Regions from separate parts of the Streptomyces sp. NBC_00887 genome, predicted to be linked through region 1. Evidence: riboswitches for the same ligand, from Rfam matches in the RefSeq annotation. Region 1 holds a riboswitch; each other region holds the start of a gene.
What was found. Region 1 has a riboswitch for cyclic di-AMP ahead of OG844_RS18325 (M23 family metallopeptidase). Riboswitches for the same ligand answer to the same signal wherever they lie in the genome.
Positions count from the first base shown of each region.

Region 2: linked by a shared signal. The riboswitch ahead of OG844_RS23025 (NlpC/P60 family protein) and the one ahead of OG844_RS18325 (M23 family metallopeptidase) in region 1 are both predicted to bind cyclic di-AMP.
Region 3: linked by a shared signal. The riboswitch ahead of OG844_RS40675 (C40 family peptidase) and the one ahead of OG844_RS18325 (M23 family metallopeptidase) in region 1 are both predicted to bind cyclic di-AMP.

Region 1 is NZ_CP108788.1:4,029,689-4,031,947, forward strand. Features, by position in the region: gene OG844_RS18320 (GntR family transcriptional regulator) at 1-32, opposite strand, end outside; gene OG844_RS18325 (M23 family metallopeptidase) at 256-1,038, opposite strand; cyclic di-AMP (ydaO/yuaA leader) riboswitch at 1,051-1,218, opposite strand; gene OG844_RS18330 (M16 family metallopeptidase) at 1,411-2,259, opposite strand, start outside.
Region 2 is NZ_CP108788.1:5,079,113-5,081,371, forward strand. Features, by position in the region: gene pcrA (DNA helicase PcrA) at 1-557, opposite strand, end outside; cyclic di-AMP (ydaO/yuaA leader) riboswitch at 816-976, shown strand; gene OG844_RS23025 (NlpC/P60 family protein) at 975-2,129, shown strand; gene OG844_RS23030 (hypothetical protein) at 2,248-2,259, opposite strand, start outside.
Region 3 is NZ_CP108788.1:8,909,479-8,911,737, forward strand. Features, by position in the region: gene OG844_RS40670 (LysE family translocator) at 1-429, shown strand, start outside; gene OG844_RS40675 (C40 family peptidase) at 498-968, opposite strand; cyclic di-AMP (ydaO/yuaA leader) riboswitch at 971-1,144, opposite strand; gene OG844_RS40680 (haloalkane dehalogenase) at 1,625-2,259, opposite strand, start outside.

The sequences.
Region 1 (2,259 bases):
GCCGTGCATACTGAATGCGCGGGAATGCGCATGTCCGAACCTCCGCCTTAATCCCCGCGAAACGCGGCCGATCGACGCCTGTTCTGTGACTCTATTGCAATCAGCCGCAATTTCCGATGGCGGAGCGGAATCCATGGATATCTTCCAGCCGACGAGTACTTCTCCGGCGGCTCGCGGCGGAGCAGTCCCGGGGTGCGGCACGACGAAGGCCCCGGCGGGTGCCGGGGCCTTCGGGAAGCTGTGCGGTACGGGGTCTCAGACCTGGAGACCGTGCGCTCGGAGGTAGGCGACAGGATCCATGTCGGATCCGTACTCCGGGGTGGTCCGCGCCTCGAAGTGCAGGTGCGGTCCGGTGGAGTTGCCGGTGGAGCCCGACAGGCCTATCTGCTGCCCCGAGGTGACGCTCTGTCCGACGGACACGCCGATCGAGGAGAGGTGGCCGTACTGGGTGTACGTGCCGTCCGTCATCCGGAGCACGATGTTGTTGCCGTACGCGCCGCCCCAGCCCGCCTCGACGACCGTTCCGGCGCCTACCGCGACGACGGAGCTGCCGGACGCGGCGCGGAAGTCGACGCCGGAGTGGCTGCCGGAGGACCAGAGGGCACCGCCGGACTTGTAGCCGGTGGTCACGGAGGAGCCGGCGACCGGGAGGTGGAAGGAGTTCAGCCGGGCTCGCTCGGCGGCGCGGGCGGCGCGCGCCTTGGCCTCGCGGGCCTCCTTGGCGCGGGCTTCGGCCTCACGCTTGGCCTCGGCCTTCGCCTTCGCCACCGCTTCGGCCTTCGCCTTCGCCGCGAGGTCGGCCTGGTGCTGCTGCGCCTCGGCCTGGGCGTCGATCTGGGCGGCGAGAGTGGTGTCGATGGCAACGGCCTGGGTCAGACCGGTGACGGTGAGGGCCTCGGAGTCCGCGGCGAGGGCCGGGGAGGCCATTGCGCCGATGACGCCGGTGGTGGCCAGAGCCGCGATGCCGGCGACCTTGGCGCTGCTGCGCGTCAGGCGGCTCGGGGCACGATGCTTCCCGGTGGCACGGGTGAACGCCATGGAGGGGCTGATCCTTTCCTTCCTTCTCGCCTACCGGGTTAGCTGACGGGTTCGGAGCAGGAAGGTCTCCTACGGATCCCCCGCCTCGTACGAGACGCGGACATCCGATTCACCCCAGGGACTGCGTGGGTCCCCGGCTCCCCAGGCTCGCGCCTGACGGGGACTCGGCGATGGCTGTCCGGCGCCGCGGATGCGGCATACGTCTGGCGGACAGCCGAGCCGACGCTAGGCCGGGCGACTTTCAATCACCAAACGGACAGGGCGCTTTGTCGCACATCCCACAGGTCATACATGAACGCTCTTCACCAAATCAGACAAAAAGGAGAACCCCGGCGAGAACGCACTCGCCGGGGTTCGCTCTGCTCAGTCCTGTCAGCCGGTGACGACCGACACCTCGCCGATACCCAGGGCCCTCACGGGCTCCGCGATCTGCGAAGCGTCTCCCACCAGGACCGTGACCAGCCGGTCCACGGGGAACGCGTTGACCACCGCGGCCGTCGCCTCCACCGTGCCGGTCTCCGCCAGGCGCGCGTACAGCTGGGCCTGGTAGTCGTCCGGGAGGTGCTGCTCCACCTGGTCGGCGAGGGTGCCCGCGACCGATGCCGCCGTCTCGAACTTCAGCGGGGCGACCCCGACGAGGTTCTGTACGGCGGTCTCGCGCTCGGCATCCGTCAGTCCCTCGGCCGCCAGGGTGCGCAGGACCACCCAGAGGTCTTCCAGGGCCGGCCCGGTGGACTCCGTGTCCACGGAGCCGCTGATGGCGAGCATCGCGGCGCCGGTCGCCCCGGAGACGGATCCGGGTGCCGTCGAACGCAGCACCTGGCCGAAGGCCCGGACCCCGTAGGTGTAGCCCTTCTCCTCGCGCAGGACGCGGTCGAGGCGGGAGGTGAGGGTGCCCCCCAGGCAGTACGTGCCCAGGACCTGGGCGGGCCAGACGCTGTCGTGCCGGTCGGCGCCGATCCGGCCGATCAGCAGCTGCGTCTGCACCGCTCCGGGACGGTCCACGATCACCACCCGGCCGGTGTCGTCCGCGGTGATCGGCGGCACCGGGCGCGACTGGCCGACGTTGCCCGACCAGTCACCGATGGTGTCCGCGAGCAGCGTGTCCAGATCGACCCCGGTGAGATCGCCGACGATGACGGCCGTCGCCGTGGACGGGCGGACGTGGGCGTCGTAGAAGGCGCGCACACCCTCGGCGTCGATCCGCCGCACGGTCTCCTC
Region 2 (2,259 bases), 1.0 Mb from region 1:
ACCAGCGCCATCAGCCGCTTGGAGTCGGCGGCGTCGTAGATCGAGAACGACGAGGTGAAGCCGAGGCGCTTCGACTCGCGGCGCAGGATCCGCACGCACGCGCTGTGGAAGGTCATGACCCACATGGCGTTGGCGCGCGGTCCGACGAGCTGCTCGACGCGCTCCTTCATCTCGCCCGCGGCCTTGTTGGTGAAGGTGATCGCGAGGATCTGCCCCGGGTGCACCCCGCGCTCGGCCAGCAGATGGGCGATCCGGTGCGTCAGCACCCGGGTCTTCCCCGAGCCCGCCCCGGCGACGATGAGCAGCGGGGAGCCCGCGTGGACGACGGCGGCGCGCTGCTCGGTGTTCAGCCCGTCGAGCAGCGCGGCGGAGTCGACGACGGGGCGCGGGGCGCCGTCGCGGTAGTAGGCCTCGCGCGGCGGCGGGGGCCCGTCGAATACACCTCCGAAGAGGTCCTCTGGCACCGCTTCGGGTGCGTGGTCCTCGGGAGGTGGCGGGGGGCCCTCGTCCGCTTGCTGGAGGCCGGTCAGGAAACTGTCGTCAAAGAGGCTGCTCATCGCCTGACGAGTCTAGGCGGCCGCACCGACACCCCGGGGCCGCATTCCGCACGATGCCCCCGATCCGTGCGCGCACCGAGACGGATTGCCCACAGTGCGTAGGGATTCAGTAGTTGTTCCCGCTGTGGGGCCACTCAATCCGGAAAGGTCACGGAAATGTATCGGGCATATCGAACATCAACCTTCACAGGGACGCCACGGGTTGGCTAGCGTGCTCCGACGGGTGACCGTTACCCCCTTGAGGCGAACCACGCCGCGCGGGCACCCTCGCCGAATCCGTCACTCCCGCACGGGAGTCCGGAACCGGGGACCCACACGCAGCACCGGGGTGAATCGGTCCGTCCCGCTGGACCGTAGGGCAGCCTTCCGTTCCGCCCGAACCCGACAGCTAACCCGGTAGGCGGTCCACGGAAGGAGATGCCGGCCTTGGCGTCGCATCGCAAACCGCGCACCCGTGTGCGCACCAGCTCCCCTGCCGTCGGGCTCACGACGGCGGCACTCGCGTCCGTCACCCTGCTCTCCACACAGAGCGCGACGGCCGCCCCGGCGGAGCCCAAGCCCAGCATCGAAGAAGTGCAGAAGAAGGTGGACGACCTCTACCGCCAGGCGGGAACGGCGACCCAGCAGTACAACAAGGCGAAGGCGTCCTCCACCCAGCAGCGCTCCAAGGTCGACGCGCTCCTCGAAGCCGCGGCCAAGCGCGCCGACAAGCTGAACGAGACGCGCCGGGAGCTGGGCAACTACGCGGCCGCGCAGTACCGCAGCGGCGCGATAGCCCCCACGGCCACCTTCTTCCTCGCGGACGACCCGCAGTCGTACTTCGACCAGGACCAGCTGATGGCCCGGATGACCAGCCAGCAGCAGAAGGCGGTCGCCGACTTCCGTACGCAGCAGAGCGAGGCGGCGACCAAGCGGGTCGAGGCGACGAAGAGCCTGCAGACGCTCACCGAGTCGCAGACCACGCTGCGCACCAGCAAGCAGCAGGTGCAGAACAAGCTGGCCGAGGCGCGCACGCTGCTGTCGGAGCTGACCGCCGAGGAGAAGGCGCGGCTCGCGGAGCTGGAGCGCAAGAAGGAGGCGGAGGCCAGGCGCAAGGCGGAGGAGCTCGCGCGCGAGCAGGCCGCCACCGCGAAGGCGGAGGCGGACCGGGCGGCCGAGGAGGCCTCGAAGGAGGAGGCGGGCACCGGCACCGGCACCGGCACCGGATCCGACAGCAGCTACGCCTCGAAGGCGGACAAGGTCCTGGCCTTCGCCCGGGACCAGATCGGCAAGCCGTACGTCTGGGGGGCGACGGGCCCGTCCTCGTACGACTGCTCCGGGCTGACGCAGGCCGCGTGGAAGGCGGCGGGCGTCGACCTGCCCCGCACCACCTGGGACCAGGTCGAGGTCGGCACCCGGGTGGCCACCGCCGATCTGAAGCCGGGGGACCTGGTCTTCTTCTACGACGACATCAGCCACGTCGGCATCTACAAGGGCGACGGGATGATGATCCACGCGCCGAAGCCGGGCGCGAACGTGCGCGAGGAGTCGATCTACTACATGCCGATCTACGGCAGCGTGCGCCCGGCGTAGCGGTACGGAGCGCACAGACGGAGCTGCCTACGGGCCCGGCGGACACCGGGCCCGTGGGGCTGCCCGTCACGGCCGGGGTGGCGGCGCCCGGCGGACACCGGGCCCTGCGGCTGCCCGGTCAGGTCCAGAG
Region 3 (2,259 bases), 4.9 Mb from region 1:
CGCACCGTGCAGCTGCTCGGTGGCGCCTATGTGCTCCACCTGGGGGTGAGCGCCCTGTACGCGGTCCGGCGGCGGGCGGTTGCGGGCGCCTCCGCACCGGATGAGGCGCCCGCAACCGAACGGGGGCCGGTACGGGCACTGCGCCAGGGCTTCCTGACCAACGCCCTGAACCCGAAGGCGCCTGTGCTCTTCCTCAGCCTGCTGCCCCAGTTCGTCCCCGAGGGGCAGCCGCCGCTTCCCAGAACCCTGCTGCTGGCGGCCGTGGTCGTGGTGCTGGCCCTCCTCTGGTTCCCGGCCGTGGCCCTGCTGGTGGACCGCCTCGGCCGTTGGCTGCGCCGGCCGCGTACCGCCCGCGCGATCGAGGGCGGCAGCGGCGCGGCGCTCACCGCGCTGGGGCTCGTGCTGGTGACCGGGCCCCTGCTGCACTGACTCGGCAGGACCGGCCTCCTGCGGGGCTGGCAGGGACGGCCGGCGGCGGTGTCAGCCGGGGGCAGCCGTCAGCGGACCCGCCCGTACCAGATGCTCTTCGACCAGATCCGTTCCAGCCGGACCACCGCCCCGGTCTTCGGCGAGTGCCAGATCTTGCCGCCGCCGGCGTAGATGCCCACGTGGTAGACGCTCCGGCCCGCGTGGAAGAAGACCAGGTCGCCGCGCCGCCGTTGCGACGAGGAGATGTGGCGGGTCTTGTTGTACTGCTGCTGGGCCGTGCGGGGGAGCTTCTTGCCCGCCTTCTTGAACGCGTAGAGCGTGAGGCCCGAACAGTCGAAGCGGTGGGGGCCGCTGGCGCCGTGCCTGTAGGGCGCTCCCTTCTTCGAGGCGGCGATGTCGAGCGCCCTCGTCGAGTGGGTAGCGGCCCCGGCCTCGTTGACGAGGCCGGGGGCGAGCATGGTGGTACCTACAGCGAATGTGAGAACCGAGGCCGTACCGACCCGGGCGAAAAGAGACGGGACATGAACCTGCGCAGTCATGCGCAACCCTTCGTCAGCCGCCTGTGAAGGATGACCTGTCGGGTTCGGGCTGGCGAAGTTGCCCGGCCGCACTTGGCGGCTTCACCCCGAGGGTCGAAGGGATATCCCGTCGACCCGTTGTGCTCGGGTCCTCCACTCCTGCCGATCCACTTCTGTCGACCAGGCATCCGGACAGCGGCAGGACTCGGCGTCCGCCCGGACCGCCCCGTCGCGGTGGCGGGGGCTTGTCGTCTCAGGGATCTTTACTCACGGGCTGCCGGATTTCCGCGGTGAAGGTTGTTTTGTGAGAGTCATCACGACTGATCCGTTCGGGTGGACGGGGCGGGACCGAAGCTGAGGCGACGCTGTGTGACCGGCCTCGTACCAGCAGCGGAACGGTGAATTCCACTCAGTGTCCGCGCGCACTGCGCAAGTTGAGCTGTCCCCCGTGAGGGGGATGGTCTACGCCGAACGGGTGAGTAAAATTGATCTGCGCATCGGGCGTGTCCGGCTTCGGGGGCATCGGTGCAGCCGTTGACGGAACTGTTCGAAGATCTGGCGGCTCGGGGCAGCCGAGGGTTCCGTAGCCCGGGTGTTCGACGGTGGCGGTGAGCGAGGCGCGTGCACCCCTCGGCGGGAGACGGGCCGGTGACCGTCCTTCCGCAATTCGAGGACGTCTACGGGCGTGCCAGCCCGTGGCGGTCGGCCCAGACGTTGATCGCCCCGGCCAGGTCCGCGGGGCGGTCCTCCGGGGAGTGGTGGCCGGCCGGCCCGTGGCGGGAGACCTCCAGACCCGCGATGTTCTCCTCGCACCAGGCGACTGCCCCCTGGTCGGTCATCGCGCCCGGACCGGGATCGAACGAGGCGAGCAGCTTGGGGACTTCGGGACTGGCGGCCAGCCAGGCGTCGTAGCGTTCGATGCGGGCCACGACGTCGGCGGGTTCGGAGTCCAGCGGCATCATGCGCGTCCACGCCAGGATCGGGCGGCGGCTGTGCGGGGTCGGGAAGGGGCGGCGGTAGACCTCGAGATCGGCCGGATCCAGTGGGGTGGCGAGCGTGCCCGGGAGCCCGTCGATGAACAGCGACTTCTCCAGGATCATCTCCTCGCCCACCCCCGGGGTGCGCAGAAGAGTAAACAACTCCCTTCCGGCCGACGGGAATTCGTCGCCGACCAGCGGTTTGATGATCGCCTCGGTGAAGGCGAGGCCACGCACGCTGTCCGGGAGGCGGGCTGCGCGGTCGAAGGCGAGCGCTCCGCCCCAGTCATGGCCGACGAGGACAGCCTCGGCAAGGCCGAGGGCGTCGAACCAGG